4 regions of the Peribacillus sp. NPDC076916 genome follow, and region 4 is predicted to be linked to each of the others. Evidence: a T-box and tRNA genes for the amino acid it is inferred to sense, from the RefSeq annotation. Region 4 holds a T-box; the other regions hold tRNA genes.
What was found. The T-box of region 4 lies ahead of argS (arginine--tRNA ligase). A T-box ahead of a tRNA ligase gene usually reads a tRNA of that ligase, here a tRNA-Arg.
Positions count from the first base shown of each region.

Region 1: it has a tRNA-Arg gene. The T-box ahead of argS (arginine--tRNA ligase) is inferred to sense a tRNA for this amino acid. The anticodon was not compared.
Region 2: it has a tRNA-Arg gene. The T-box ahead of argS (arginine--tRNA ligase) is inferred to sense a tRNA for this amino acid. The anticodon was not compared.
Region 3: it has a tRNA-Arg gene. The T-box ahead of argS (arginine--tRNA ligase) is inferred to sense a tRNA for this amino acid. The anticodon was not compared.

Region 1 covers NZ_JBNNIU010000004.1:227,493-230,661, forward strand. Annotated here, with positions in the region: gene rpoN (RNA polymerase factor sigma-54) at 1-1,226, opposite strand, end outside; tRNA gene ACQKFG_RS14780 (tRNA-Arg) at 1,544-1,615, opposite strand; gene clpP (ATP-dependent Clp endopeptidase proteolytic subunit ClpP) at 1,906-2,514, shown strand; gene ACQKFG_RS14790 (HPr family phosphocarrier protein) at 2,612-2,869, opposite strand; gene whiA (DNA-binding protein WhiA) at 2,890-3,169, opposite strand, start outside.
Region 2 covers NZ_JBNNIU010000003.1:690,814-693,982, forward strand. Annotated here, with positions in the region: gene ACQKFG_RS12920 (XTP/dITP diphosphatase) at 1-492, shown strand, start outside; gene ACQKFG_RS12925 (metallophosphoesterase family protein) at 495-1,007, shown strand; tRNA gene ACQKFG_RS12930 (tRNA-Arg) at 1,180-1,253, shown strand; gene ACQKFG_RS12935 (hypothetical protein) at 1,446-1,646, shown strand; gene ACQKFG_RS12940 (DUF2087 domain-containing protein) at 1,861-2,616, shown strand; gene ACQKFG_RS12945 (GIY-YIG nuclease family protein) at 2,635-2,991, shown strand.
Region 3 covers NZ_JBNNIU010000004.1:511,364-514,532, forward strand. Annotated here, with positions in the region: gene ACQKFG_RS16250 (ABC transporter substrate-binding protein) at 1-98, opposite strand, end outside; cobalamin riboswitch at 258-430, opposite strand; gene ACQKFG_RS16255 (polysaccharide deacetylase family protein) at 519-1,391, opposite strand; tRNA gene ACQKFG_RS16260 (tRNA-Arg) at 1,596-1,669, shown strand; gene ACQKFG_RS16265 (acyltransferase family protein) at 1,878-3,169, opposite strand, start outside.
Region 4 covers NZ_JBNNIU010000015.1:89,079-92,247, reverse strand. Annotated here, with positions in the region: gene argS (arginine--tRNA ligase) at 1-1,587, opposite strand, end outside; T-box leader at 1,622-1,839, opposite strand; gene ACQKFG_RS25110 (response regulator) at 1,907-2,452, opposite strand; gene ACQKFG_RS25105 (fatty acid desaturase) at 2,546-3,169, opposite strand, start outside.

The DNA of each region.
Region 1 (3,169 bases), on a different contig from region 4:
AGATCTTGATCCGAAAGCGGCTTTTGTTTATTTTCCCCATTGATGGCTGCCTGCAGGCTCTTTTTTGCTTGCATGCCCGACATATCCTCATCAAGGCCGACTGATTGTAAAGAAGTGGTGAAAAATATCCGCATCTCTATCGTGCCAAATGGTGTCTGCACGTATTTCCCTTTAACCGCCCGGCTTACTGTGGACTCATGTATACCAAGTTCATCAGCTATTTCTTTCATCGTCATCGGCTTCAAATAGTTCAGGCCATGATGAAAGCACGCCGGCTGTTTTTCGACGATGCACTGAATGACCTTCAATATAGTTTCCTTTCTTTGTTGGATCCCTCTGGAGATCCATTGGTATTCCTGCCACTTATCCTGGATAAACCGTTGGACTCCCTGATCCTTATGGCTCTTCATTCGGTTTAAATACCCTTTATCCACATTAAGATTGGGTGTGTTACCATCATAATTCCCGACAAGCAGCATGCCGTCCCGAACTTCCACGACAACATCCGGCACTATATAAGAAGGCTTTTCCTGAAAAAAGAGTGAAGCCGGACGCGGGTTCAACGTCTGGACATAATCAAAGACTTCTTGAATCTCCTTCATTGTAACACCGATTTTCTTACTTAGATCTTTCCAGCGCTTTTCAGCAAAATCGAGGAAATGATTTTCTATGATCGATTCCGCCAGCAGGTTCTCCCCTTCCGCTTTCACCTGAAGCAAAAGGCATTCTTGAAGGTTTCTCGCCCCAATGCCATGCGGCTCGAGTTCCTGTAAGAACGAGAGACTCTCTTCCAAAGCGGCCGGAGATATGCCTGGGACGCATATATCATCCAGCTGTGTCCTTAAGTAACCGTTTTCATCAAGGTTATGAATTAATAGCAGCATTGCCTTCTGCTGCTCACCTGAAAACTGCTGGTGATTCACCTGGGACATGATATGCTGTTCAAGCGATAAAGTATCTTCACTGATCTGTTCAATCCAATAGTTGGCATCATACGTATTTTTAAGAGTCCGTTTACCCTTTTTCCGGTCAAAAGTTGGCTGAAATAAAGAAGCTGTTGGCTGATCTATGGACAGTAATGGATTCTCCACCATTTTATTTTCTAAAAAAGCCGATAGCTCCTGCGAGGAGTATTGCAGCAATGTAATAGCTTGCATAAGCTCCTGGGTCATTGCCATCTTTAATGTTTGCTGTTGAAAAAGTCCTGCTTTCATATTCATACTCATCGATTCATCCCTCCCCCACTCCATTTTACATTATCAGGAGAAAATTCTACACAAAAACCCATGAAAACGCTTACGATTTTTTTCTGAATAGTTTATTTGTTTTAAATACTATATGTTAGAAATGCAAATTTAACAACTACTTTTATTGAAAAATCACCATTTTTCAATAGTGCGGGCGAATATTTTCAAGACGGGAATGACATTACAGGATTCGATGGAATATTACGGAAAACGAGTGAATTCGCCAAATATCTCGGGGAACCGCTTAAAAATGCCCAATAAAAAATCCCCCACTTTATTAAGCAGAAGATTGGTAATGCCCTCGGCAGGAATCGAACCTGCATTTCAAGCTTCGGAGGCTTGCGTTCTATCCGTTGCACTACGAGGGCGTAATAGAAAATATTTTTTCAACAGACTTCATTATATGATAGAATCCCCTTCTTTGCAAGGGTTATCAGGTTTAAAACTTTGACTTTTGGGTATTATGGGTAATATGGAAATTCATCCCTGTACGGCATAATAGATAAAGTAATCTATCGGGAAGGAGCCTTAGCCAGAAAATTGTCGAACAAATTTATTCATTATAGGATTTGTTTTGTTTGACCTAAATTGACCAAAAAGTGTATCATACATACATAAAGAATTTAAATGATTCTCTTAATCGAAGGAGGAAATGAACATGAATTTAATTCCTACAGTTATCGAACAAACAAGTCGTGGGGAGCGCGCCTACGATATTTACTCCCGTTTATTAAAAGACCGGATCATTATGCTAGGAAGTGCAATTGACGATAATGTTTCCAACTCTATTGTTGCTCAATTACTATTTTTAGAAGCGGAAAATCCTGAAAAAGATATCACTCTATACATCAACAGCCCTGGTGGAAGCATCACTTCCGGTATGGCCATTTACGATACTATGCAATATATCAAACCAAATGTATCCACAGTATGCATCGGTATGGCCGCTTCCATGGGCGCTTTCCTATTGGCTGCTGGCGAAAAAGGCAAACGTTATGCGTTGCCAAACAGTGAAGTCATGATTCACCAACCGCTTGGAGGAGCTCAAGGTCAAGCTACGGAAATTGAAATTGCTGCCCGCCGTATCCTTCACTTGAAAGATAAACTGAACCAAATCCTGGCAGAACGCACTGGTCAACCTATTGAAGTCCTTCAAAGAGATACGGAGCGTGATAACTTCATGACTTCCGAAAGAGCTCTTGAATATGGCTTGATTGACAAAGTCATCACGCGCAGCATCCTTGATGACAAAAAAGACTCTAAATGATTATGCAACAAAAGGCTCCGGAGATCGCCTCAAGCGACTTCCGGAGCCTTTTTTACATGATAAAAGAAAAGGATGCACTTTTAGGCATCCTTTTCTTTTAACCTTCTTGCTGAACGAACTCTTCCAATGCCTCTAACGCTTCTTTTTCATCGCGTCCTTCGACGATCAACTTCACGGACACGCCAGAACTGATGGCAAGGCTCATTAACCCCATTATACTTTTTGCATTCACTTTCTTTCCTTCTTTTTCAAGAAAAACATCTGAATGAAAGCGGTTAGCTTCTTGTACAAAAAGAGCCGCCGGCCGCGCTTGCAAACCCGTCTTCAATTTTACCTCAACTTGTTTTTCCACCATCTTGATCTCCCCTGTTAGCTTTATTTTTTCGCAGCAATAGCCTCTCCCCCACGGAGTCTGTCAGCTATTTCATCAATCTTTCGTAATCGGTGATTAATCCCGGACTTACTGATGGTTCCCCCGGATACCATTTCCCCAAGTTCCTTTAAGGTTATATCCTGAAACGCTATCCTAAGCTCCGCAATTTCCCGAAGCTTATCCGGTAATATGCTTAGCCCTACCGTATCCTCAATATAATGGATATTTTCGACCTGGCGCAATGAGGCCCCGATCGTTTTGTTCAAATTGGCTGTTTCACAA
Region 2 (3,169 bases), on a different contig from region 4:
GAGGAAACAGGCACGACTTTTGAAGAAAACGCGATCCTGAAGGCAGAGGCCATTGCCCATCAGCTGGGCCACTTTGTCATTGCTGATGACTCCGGATTGATTGTAGATGCATTGGAGGGCCGTCCTGGCGTATATTCTGCGCGCTATGCTGGAGAGTCCAAGAGTGATGAAGCAAACACGGAAAAAGTCCTCCGGGAGCTGGAAGGCGTACCAAAAGAGGATAGAACGGCGAGATTTTATTGCGCCTTGGCACTTGCGTCACCCAATCAGGAAACGATTACGGTATCAGGAACGATGGAAGGCTTGATTACAGAACAGCCTTCTGGAACAAATGGATTCGGTTATGATCCCATCTTTTTTGTTGAGGAACAGGGCAAAACAAACGCCGAATTGACAAAAGAGGAAAAAAACAAAATCAGCCACCGTGCCAACGCATTGAGGGCTCTAGATGAAAAACTTGATCCATTTTTAAAAAGGGAAGAAGGAATGTGACGATGAAAGTGCTAATAATGAGTGACAGTCATGGCTTAACTCATGAAATCAGCATGATTGCCGACCGTCATAAACAAGAGGTTGCTGCCATGATCCATTGCGGTGATTCAGAGTTGGAAAGAAATGACCCTCACATGTCGGAATTCTTAGCCGTTCGTGGGAATTGTGACTATGATTCTGCATATCCGAATGATATTGTGGAGAGTATCGCAGGCAAACGTTTCTTCCTTACACATGGACACCTCTATAACATAAATATGACCTTGATGAACCTTTCATATAAAAGTGAAGAGACAGGGGCGGATATTATTTGCTTTGGTCATTCCCACGCTGCAGGCTCAGAATTGATTGACGGCAAGCTCTTCATCAACCCGGGAAGCATAAGGCAGCCGCGTGGACGAAAAGAGAAAACCTATGCCATTTTGGATATCGGAAATGACCAACTTGAAATCACCTTTTATGACCTTGAAGGAAAAATCGTTGAGGAACTAAGAAATGCTTATCAAATGGAATGACTTCATGTATAATGAACAGGAAGCGTTTTTCCCCGCTTCCTGGTTCATAAAAAAAGAAAAAACTTTTTTTGAAAAACCGTTGACTTTCTTTTGATATCCTAATATAATAAGAAGTGTCCTAAGGGAACAGTTAAGGTAATACATAAGTTTTACCGCAACTCATATCATAAATGTCTCAGTAGCTCAGCTGGATAGAGCAACGCCCTTCTAAGGCGTCGGTCGGGAGTTCGAATCTCTCCTGGGACACTAACTAAAAAAGCCAAAACCTTCTAAGGTTTTGGCTTTTTTTACTTTTTGGGCTGTATAAAATAACGAGGATAATTTCGATTCGCACCCTTTTATAATGTTCGTATAATGATAAGAAGTTTTTTATTTCATATTTATCGCAGGTGGATGATCCTTTTATGTCGAATTTGTTATAAATAAGGAGATGTTTAAATGAATAAAGATAGATTATTCAAGTTCATTCAAACTTCCACTCGGGGCAATTTTTTCTCAGTCGAAATAACCGAAGATGGAACTGAAGTGGTCCAATTAGCCAAGGAGTTAGAAAAAGAAGGAAGAATCAAGTTGAGGGAATGCACACGTAAAGAACAAGGTGTTTATCTGGAAGGAATACTTAAGTTTGTGCCTAGCTAATACTTAATGAGCTCTGACGAAGGACAAATACTATGCTCCATAGAAAAAGGCATCCGTGATCGGGTGCCTTTTTTGTATTTCTCATTCAATGTATTGTTTTTATGATTTCACGGTTGCTGGAATTATAAAAAAATCAGGAAAAACATTGACACAAAGCAAACAAATTAATAATATGTTTATTATATTATAAACTTTATAGGGAAGTGTTTGTTTTATGAAGGACGCTGAAATATTTTGGAGCGCGACTCAGGATGAGCTTAAACAAGGGTATATCGAAGGTGAGAATCAATATGTTTGTTTGCTGTGCGGAACTGCAGTTGAAAAGGGGATCGTATACCCGGAAGATGGAGTTCTTTATGAAGCGAAGAGGTATATGGGAATTCATATTGAACATGCACACCGCTCCGTTTTCGATTACTTGATTGATCTCGATAAAAAACTTACAGGTCTCACGGACCATCAAAGTCGCCTTCTTCGTCTTTTTTACCAAGGGAAGAATGATGCTGAGGTTCAGGAGGAAATGGGGATTGGGAGTCCTTCCACCATTCGGAACCATCGCTTTGTGTTGAAAGAGAAAGAGCGTCAGGCTAAGTTGTTTTTAGCCCTGATGGAACTTTTGAAAGATAAAGATGAACATGCGCCGGCATTTATCCCGCTTCATCAAAGAGCAAGGATGGTCGATGATCGTTATAACGTTACCGAGGATGAAAAGGTGACTGTACTGAAAAAATACTTCCCTAAAGGCAGTCAGGATGCATTAAAGTCTTTCCCGCCAAAGGAAAAACAAAGGCTGATCATTCTTCAAGAAATTATGAACCGTTTTGAAAAAGAGCGGAAATATGAAGAGAAAGAAATCAATCAAATATTGGGTGCCGTTTATCCTGATCATGTTCTATTGAGAAGATATTTAATAGAATATGGATTCTTGGATAGAAAGCCTGATGGGAGCCAATATTGGCTGAAGAAATGATGACTGGAGGCATTAAATATGGATCGTAAAAAAGAATTGAAGCAATTATATAAAGAAACGAAAGTAGAAGCAGGTGTATACCAAATAAGAAATAAGGTGAATAATAAAGTTTTTATCGGAAGCACCAGGAATTTAAAGACGTTGAAGGGGAAACAATTTGAATTGGAACTCGGCACAAACACGAATAAAGTGCTGCAAGGTGAGTGGAACGAATATGGGAAAGAGGCTTTTTCTTTTGAGGTACTGCAGGTAATGAAACCGAAAGAAACAGGTTTTTTTGATGCTAAACGGGAATTGAAAAAACTTGAAGAAGAGTGGCTTGAAAAAATACAGCCATACGAAGAACGGGGATACAATAAAATGAAAACCAACTGACTTGTATGCAGCCTTTAGAGATTCTGAATGATTCCCGGCTCCCGGTGATTGGTGTCCTTTTACACGAATTACTAAACTTGCACAAAGGAACTTCGGGTTTGGGTGGGAAGAAAAAAATAATAGACTACATGGATAAGGATAATAAAAACGGCTGAATTTGGGGGTGTTCAAACAGGGA
Region 3 (3,169 bases), on a different contig from region 4:
TTTTCTTTTCCTTCATCAGTAGTGTCACTGCAGCCGACCATCATGCCTGCAACAAGCAACATCAACAGTATCAGACCAAAAATTTTCTTCATTTTCATTCCCCACAATCTTTTTATTTAATTTCTTTCCACTTAATAATCCCGGAAGATGCCCCAAAACAAAAAGCACCTCCCGTTAAACGGAAGGTGCTTGCATGGCAACAATTTCATTACGGACTTCTTTAGGGTCTGCCACACACCTTCCCATCCGCGTAGGTTACAGGTGTACGAATTTTGGCAGGTCTCCTGGCTCATGGTCATCGTCAACGGCACCTTCCCATATCTCATACAGTGGTACACAGCCGTCAGCTCCCATTTACAGTGGCGGGACCGCGTTGGCATTTCACCAACTTCCCTTTTAAGTCATTAAGACACCAAATCGTTCTTATGTATATAATTTTCACTGCCTTCATTATACACCATGTAAGAATCGATTATTATATGATTTTTCTGAACAAGTTCGAAATGACCCGTCCACCTTCAATGATTTGAAGAATTTTCAATTAGTGACGCAAACCCATCGACTGATAACCCGGGTGAAATCCGAACTCTATGCAGGGCATGCATCCCTTGGTCCCTTGAAGCTCCCCCAGGTTCGGTGGTGACTGCCATCTTGTATCCCGCTTCTTCTGACAGCGCTAGACTCTCTTCATTATACCGGCCAACCGGATAGGAGAGCACTGTCGTGTCCTGGTCGAGCATACGGTCGAATAGCTCTTTCGACTGAACCATTTCCGCTTCTTGCTGCACTGCCGTCATGCGGTTCAGCTCCAAATGGTTGATAGTATGGCTTTCGATCGAAATCCCATTCCTGCTCATCTCCACCATTTGATTTTCAGTCAGGTGATGACCTTTATCAATGGACTTCCCGATCATGAAGACAGTTGCTTTCATATCATTTTCCTTTAATATCGGGAAAGCCTCCGTGTAGTTATCTGTATAGCCATCATCAAAAGTAAGCCAGACGCACTTCTCACTTGGCATCCGATTCTCGGTTAAAACGAGGAATGCTTCTTCAGGGGATAATGTATAGTAACCATTCTCCCTAAGCCAAACCATCTGTGCTCGGAATTCCTCAATTGGAACCCGAAGTCCATTCCCTTCAGAAATGCTGTGATACATCAAGATTGGAAGCTGTACCGCGGACTTGGCCATTATCCAGTCTCCCGTATCGATTTGGCCATCCAAATCCTGACCGGTCCCATTCTCGGCCGCTTCCACCACTTCAATGTCATCTTCCGCAATCGGTGCAGCCGTTTTTATGCCTATACCCTCTACAATCCTTTGTGAACAACCAGGTAAAATTAAAATCCCCAGCAATGCCACCATCCATAAAACTCTATATCTTTTCACTATCATTCCCCTAATTTTTTCTAGTATAATAGTATCAGAATACTATTCGATAATAAAGTATTCCATTTAAAGAATTAATAGGAAAACAAAAGGGCATAGCGACCTGCTGAGCATTTATGAAGATTTTTTTCATAAGTATGTGCTATAAGCTTGAAAAGTTTGCCTATAAGAAATATAATAAATAAGTCGTCGACTTAAATATATGTCCCAGTAGCTCAGCAGGATAGAGCGACAGCCTCCTAAGCTGTAGGTCGTAGGTTCGATTCCTATCTGGGACGCTAATTTCAAAAACCCTGTTACAATGCAGTTTTCTGCATCGTAGCAGGGTTTTTTCTGTGAATCATGGGACCACTAGACATTAGACAAATTTAATCACAAATTCATCAAGCCATATAAATATCAAAAAATCTGAGCCCTTTACAGGACTCAGATTTTTCATTTTGAAGATAACCACTGTTTATATTTACAAATTCCAATTAGCTATACTTACTTTTCAATTAAACCTATCTCATTGATTTTTTCTTCAAAAACAGGTCCGAAACTTTCAGAATAAGTATTCGTTAAATGTCTATTGTCACGGTAAATTATAACATTACCTATAATGGGCTGGAATTTACCGTTTACTTTGAAGTAATCTGTTAAGTCAATTTTATGCAAGGATTTATTCTCTTTTTCAAATTGTCTCCAAAAGCTTTCGTCTTTCTGATTATCTACTGAATTCATTTTTTTTGTAGTTTCTTCTAGTCCATCTGTTTCTAATGATTCCAGCACGTTAAAGCTATATCTTGGATCATCACGAATCGCTAACACTTCAATACCATATTCATCTTTAACATACTGCAGCTGATCGACCATTTGTTGTTGTATTTTATTATTAGGCGAATCAGAAGCTGTGGCGTGAGAAATGACAAGATCTACATCTGCATCCTTTAGATAATCGAGAACATTATTGACCCAGATACCTTTCAAATCATCATCCGCATAACCTGTTGAAAAACGTGTACCTGAACGAGTCATATTCAATACACGATAATTGTCATCTTTTGTTGCTTCTAAAATGGCACCTAACCAATGCTCTGAATGGGAACTGCCGATCAGGGCAATTGTAGCATCGTAATTTTCAGTTTTGCCATATTCCCCAATTTTCAAGTCACTTTCCTTTAACCCTTGGTTACTGCCGTCCAAATGCGCTTTTGGTAAATCATCAAAGACTTCAGAATATGACGGAATTGGTTCTTGATCAGGTATATCGTCAGGGTTTTTTACAGCTAACGCTCCTGGATAATTTTTATCGTTTATATTATTTTCTAGCTTATTTTTATCTATATATACTCCAATTAAAAGAGATGCAATCAAGAGTACATTCACACTGCCCATTAACCCGATTCTCTTGAATGAGAATTTGTTGTCCTTTGAGCTTCGGATTGGTTCTTCTATAAATCGAGTCATTAAAAACGAAAGGGCAATTGATGAAATGATAATAAGAGTTCCAACGATGAATCCTGGAGTTTCCTGGACATTATAACGGTAGAACTCCAATAATACCCAATGCCACAAATAGATTCCAAAGGCTATTCCACCTAGCTTCACCATTACCGGGGAACCTAAAAAGCGTTTGACACCATATTTCGTATCGCGTGTACCAGACAAAACAATGAATAATGCGCAGGTCATTGGCCATAAGGCAATATACCCTGGAAACATTTCAGATACATTGAAGACTATTCCAGTTAAAATTAATCCGATTAATCCGAGCCAGCCTATCACTGTAGCAATAT
Region 4 (3,169 bases):
GCATTCATCTTCAACTAAGATTTTGGTATGTGCATAATACTTATTGAATGCACGCGATAAATGCAAGCTGAATTTCGCGATTTGTGATGGGTCGGCTTGTTCAAATGATTTTTGGACAATGATCGGGTATTGCTCCAACAGCTGGATGACTGGCCACGCATATTCTCCTAAAGCTTCAAAAGTGAGGGACTGCTCTTTAAATTCACCTTTTTCAAGCAATGAGGAAATTCGCGCATATGTGTACTGTACATATGGACCCGTTTCTCCCTCAAAATTCATCATTTGCTCTAATGAAAAATCAATATCATTCATACGGTTATTTTTTAGATCATTAAAGATGACCGCTCCGACACCAACCTGTCTTGCAACGAGTTCCTTCTGTTCAAGCGCTTGATTTTTTTCTTCAATATTGCGCTTCGCAGTTTCGATTGCCTCTGCCAATACATCCGCAAGCAGCACGACTTTCCCTTTACGTGTCGACATTTTCTTGCCGTCTTTTAACATCATGCCAAATGCTACGTGCTGCAAATCTTTTGACCATCCATACCCCATTTTTTCAATGACATTAAAAAGTTGCTTAAAGTGCAGGGATTGTTCGTTTCCGACAACATAAAATGTTTTCTTCGCCCCGTACTGTTTTTTACGATACATGGCTGCAGCCAAATCACGCGTCGCATAAAGTGTCGCCCCATCGGTTTTCGTAATCAAACAAGGCGGCATATCTTCCAATTGCACGACATAGGCACCTTCGGATAGGGTAAGCAAGCCTTTTTCTTTTAGCTCCCCGACAACAGCATCCATTTTATCATTGTAAAACGCTTCGCCGGCATAGGAATCAAAACGGATGCCCAATAAATCATAAATCGTCTCGAATTCTTTTAAAGACGCATCCCTGAACCATTTCCACAGAGCCAGTGCTTCCTCGTCCCCATCTTCAAGAGACTTGAAGCTTGCGCGCGCTTGTTCATTCAACGATTCGTCCGTTTCAGCTCTTTCATGGAACTTCACATAGATCTTCAATAATTCCTGAATCGGCGAAGCCTCGATTGCCTCTTTGTCGCCCCACAGCTTATACGCGACGATCAACTTGCCGAATTGTGTGCCCCAATCTCCTAAATGATTGATACGCACGGCATCGTAGCCATTTTTTTCGGCAATGTTAGCCAGTGCATTCCCTATGACCGTTGAGCGTAAGTGCCCCATGGAAAAAGGCTTGGCGATATTCGGGGATGAGTAATCAATCACGACATTTTCCTGTACAGGCTGCACCGAACCATACTGATCCTTTTCCCTTAATATCGTTTGCAGCACGTTTTCCGTCACCATCTGTTGATTGACGAAGATATTCAGATAACCACCCACAACGTTCACTTCTTGGAGCAACTCACTGTTTAATTGTTGAGCTATTTCAGACGCAATCACCTGAGGCGATTTTTTGAATTTTTTTGCAAGAGTAAAGCACGGAAAGGCGACATCACCTAACTCCATCAATTTTGGCTTTTCCATTAATTTCTCTATTTCACTTGCTTGCATTTCATTGTTCAAAGCAGTTGAAATCAATTCTGCAATTGGCTTATTCATCGACATTTTCCCTCCTAAACAAAAAAGCCCCCGCCTCTAAATAAGAGACGAGAGCATGAATTCCCGTGGTACCACTCTAGTTGCCACAATTGTGACCACTTTCCATTGTTAACGAGGTGACTCCCCGATGTTCCCTACTAAACGTTTCAAGAAATTTCTCCAAAGTGCGCTTCATTCATCCGTCCTGCATTAGGCTCCCACCATCCCTAACTCGCTTTCCATTTCGAAATGAACTACTCTCTTCATCACAGAATTTTCAATATTATCATTTAATCCATCGTACACAATTAAAAAAAACGTGTCAACAGGATTTAAGAAACAAATCCTAACCAGCCGGTAACTTCATTTTATCCTTGATGGTTGAAAAATATTTCCTTACTGTCCCTATTGTGTCGCTTTGCTTATTAGACGCTTCCATTTTGGATTGACCATCGGCTAACAGCCCTAACACTCCCATTTCCCGGTCATTATTGCTGGGAGACTCGTCTATAAGTTCTGGGGAGTATATTCGCTTGCCGTCCATTATGCCGCGAATCGAGCAGGCTAACTCTTCACCCGGGCTATCCTTCAATAAATAACCACTTACATTAGCTTTCAATGCGAGTTGAAAATAACCAGACCTTCGAAATGTCGTTAAAATGACCACTTTGCATTCAAATGACTTTAATGCTTCTGCCGCCTCAAGTCCGCTCATTACAGGCATCTCCATATCCATGATACACACATCAGGCTGTAATTGGTGTACAAGGGCCATCGCTTCTTCTCCATTACTGGCTTGCCCGACAATTTCTATATCTTCTTCAAGATTGAGTAGAGAACTTATTGCCTCTAACAGCATTTGCTGATTCTCTGCAATGACAATTCGAATCATTTTAAGTTCTCTCCTTTATCGAGTTCCTTATATGCAGCAAAGACTCCCCCAAATCCAAGGATTATTAAGGGAGTCCGGAATGATACATGAACGTTACAGTTCAGATTTCACTTGAACGGGAACACTTTTTTTCGTTAAATATTTAATGTCCTTGAAGCTAACAAAATTCTTTGATTCCTCATCCCATAAACGGAAACGTAGTGAGCGCAAGCTTGTCGCAAGAGTAATCGTTGGAACGTTCTCTAAAGGCTCTGTATTATTGTGCGCCATTTCCAATTTATAGTTAGGCACCCTTGGACTTAAATGGTGAACATGATGGTAACCGATATTACCTGTAAGGAACTGCATCAGTTTTGGAAGCTTATAAAAAGAACTTCCTTCCACTGCCGCCAATACATATTCCCACTCCTCATTCTCTTCGAAGTAAGAGTCCTCGAATGTATGCTGGACGTAAAACAGCCAAATTCCCACTGAACCAGAAATCATGAAGATGGAACCTTGAACCAGAAGGAACGACTGCCAGCCTACTGCCAGGCAAAGCAATGCCACTAAAGCGACGATTATTACATTCGTCAAATACGTATTCATCTTTTCCTTCTTTCTAGCACCTTTACGGTTAAATCTGTTTTTAAGAAGGAAAACATAAATGGGTCCCAAACCAAACATAACCAATGGATTGCGATAAAAACGATACGCAAAACGAAGTTTAAGCGGTGC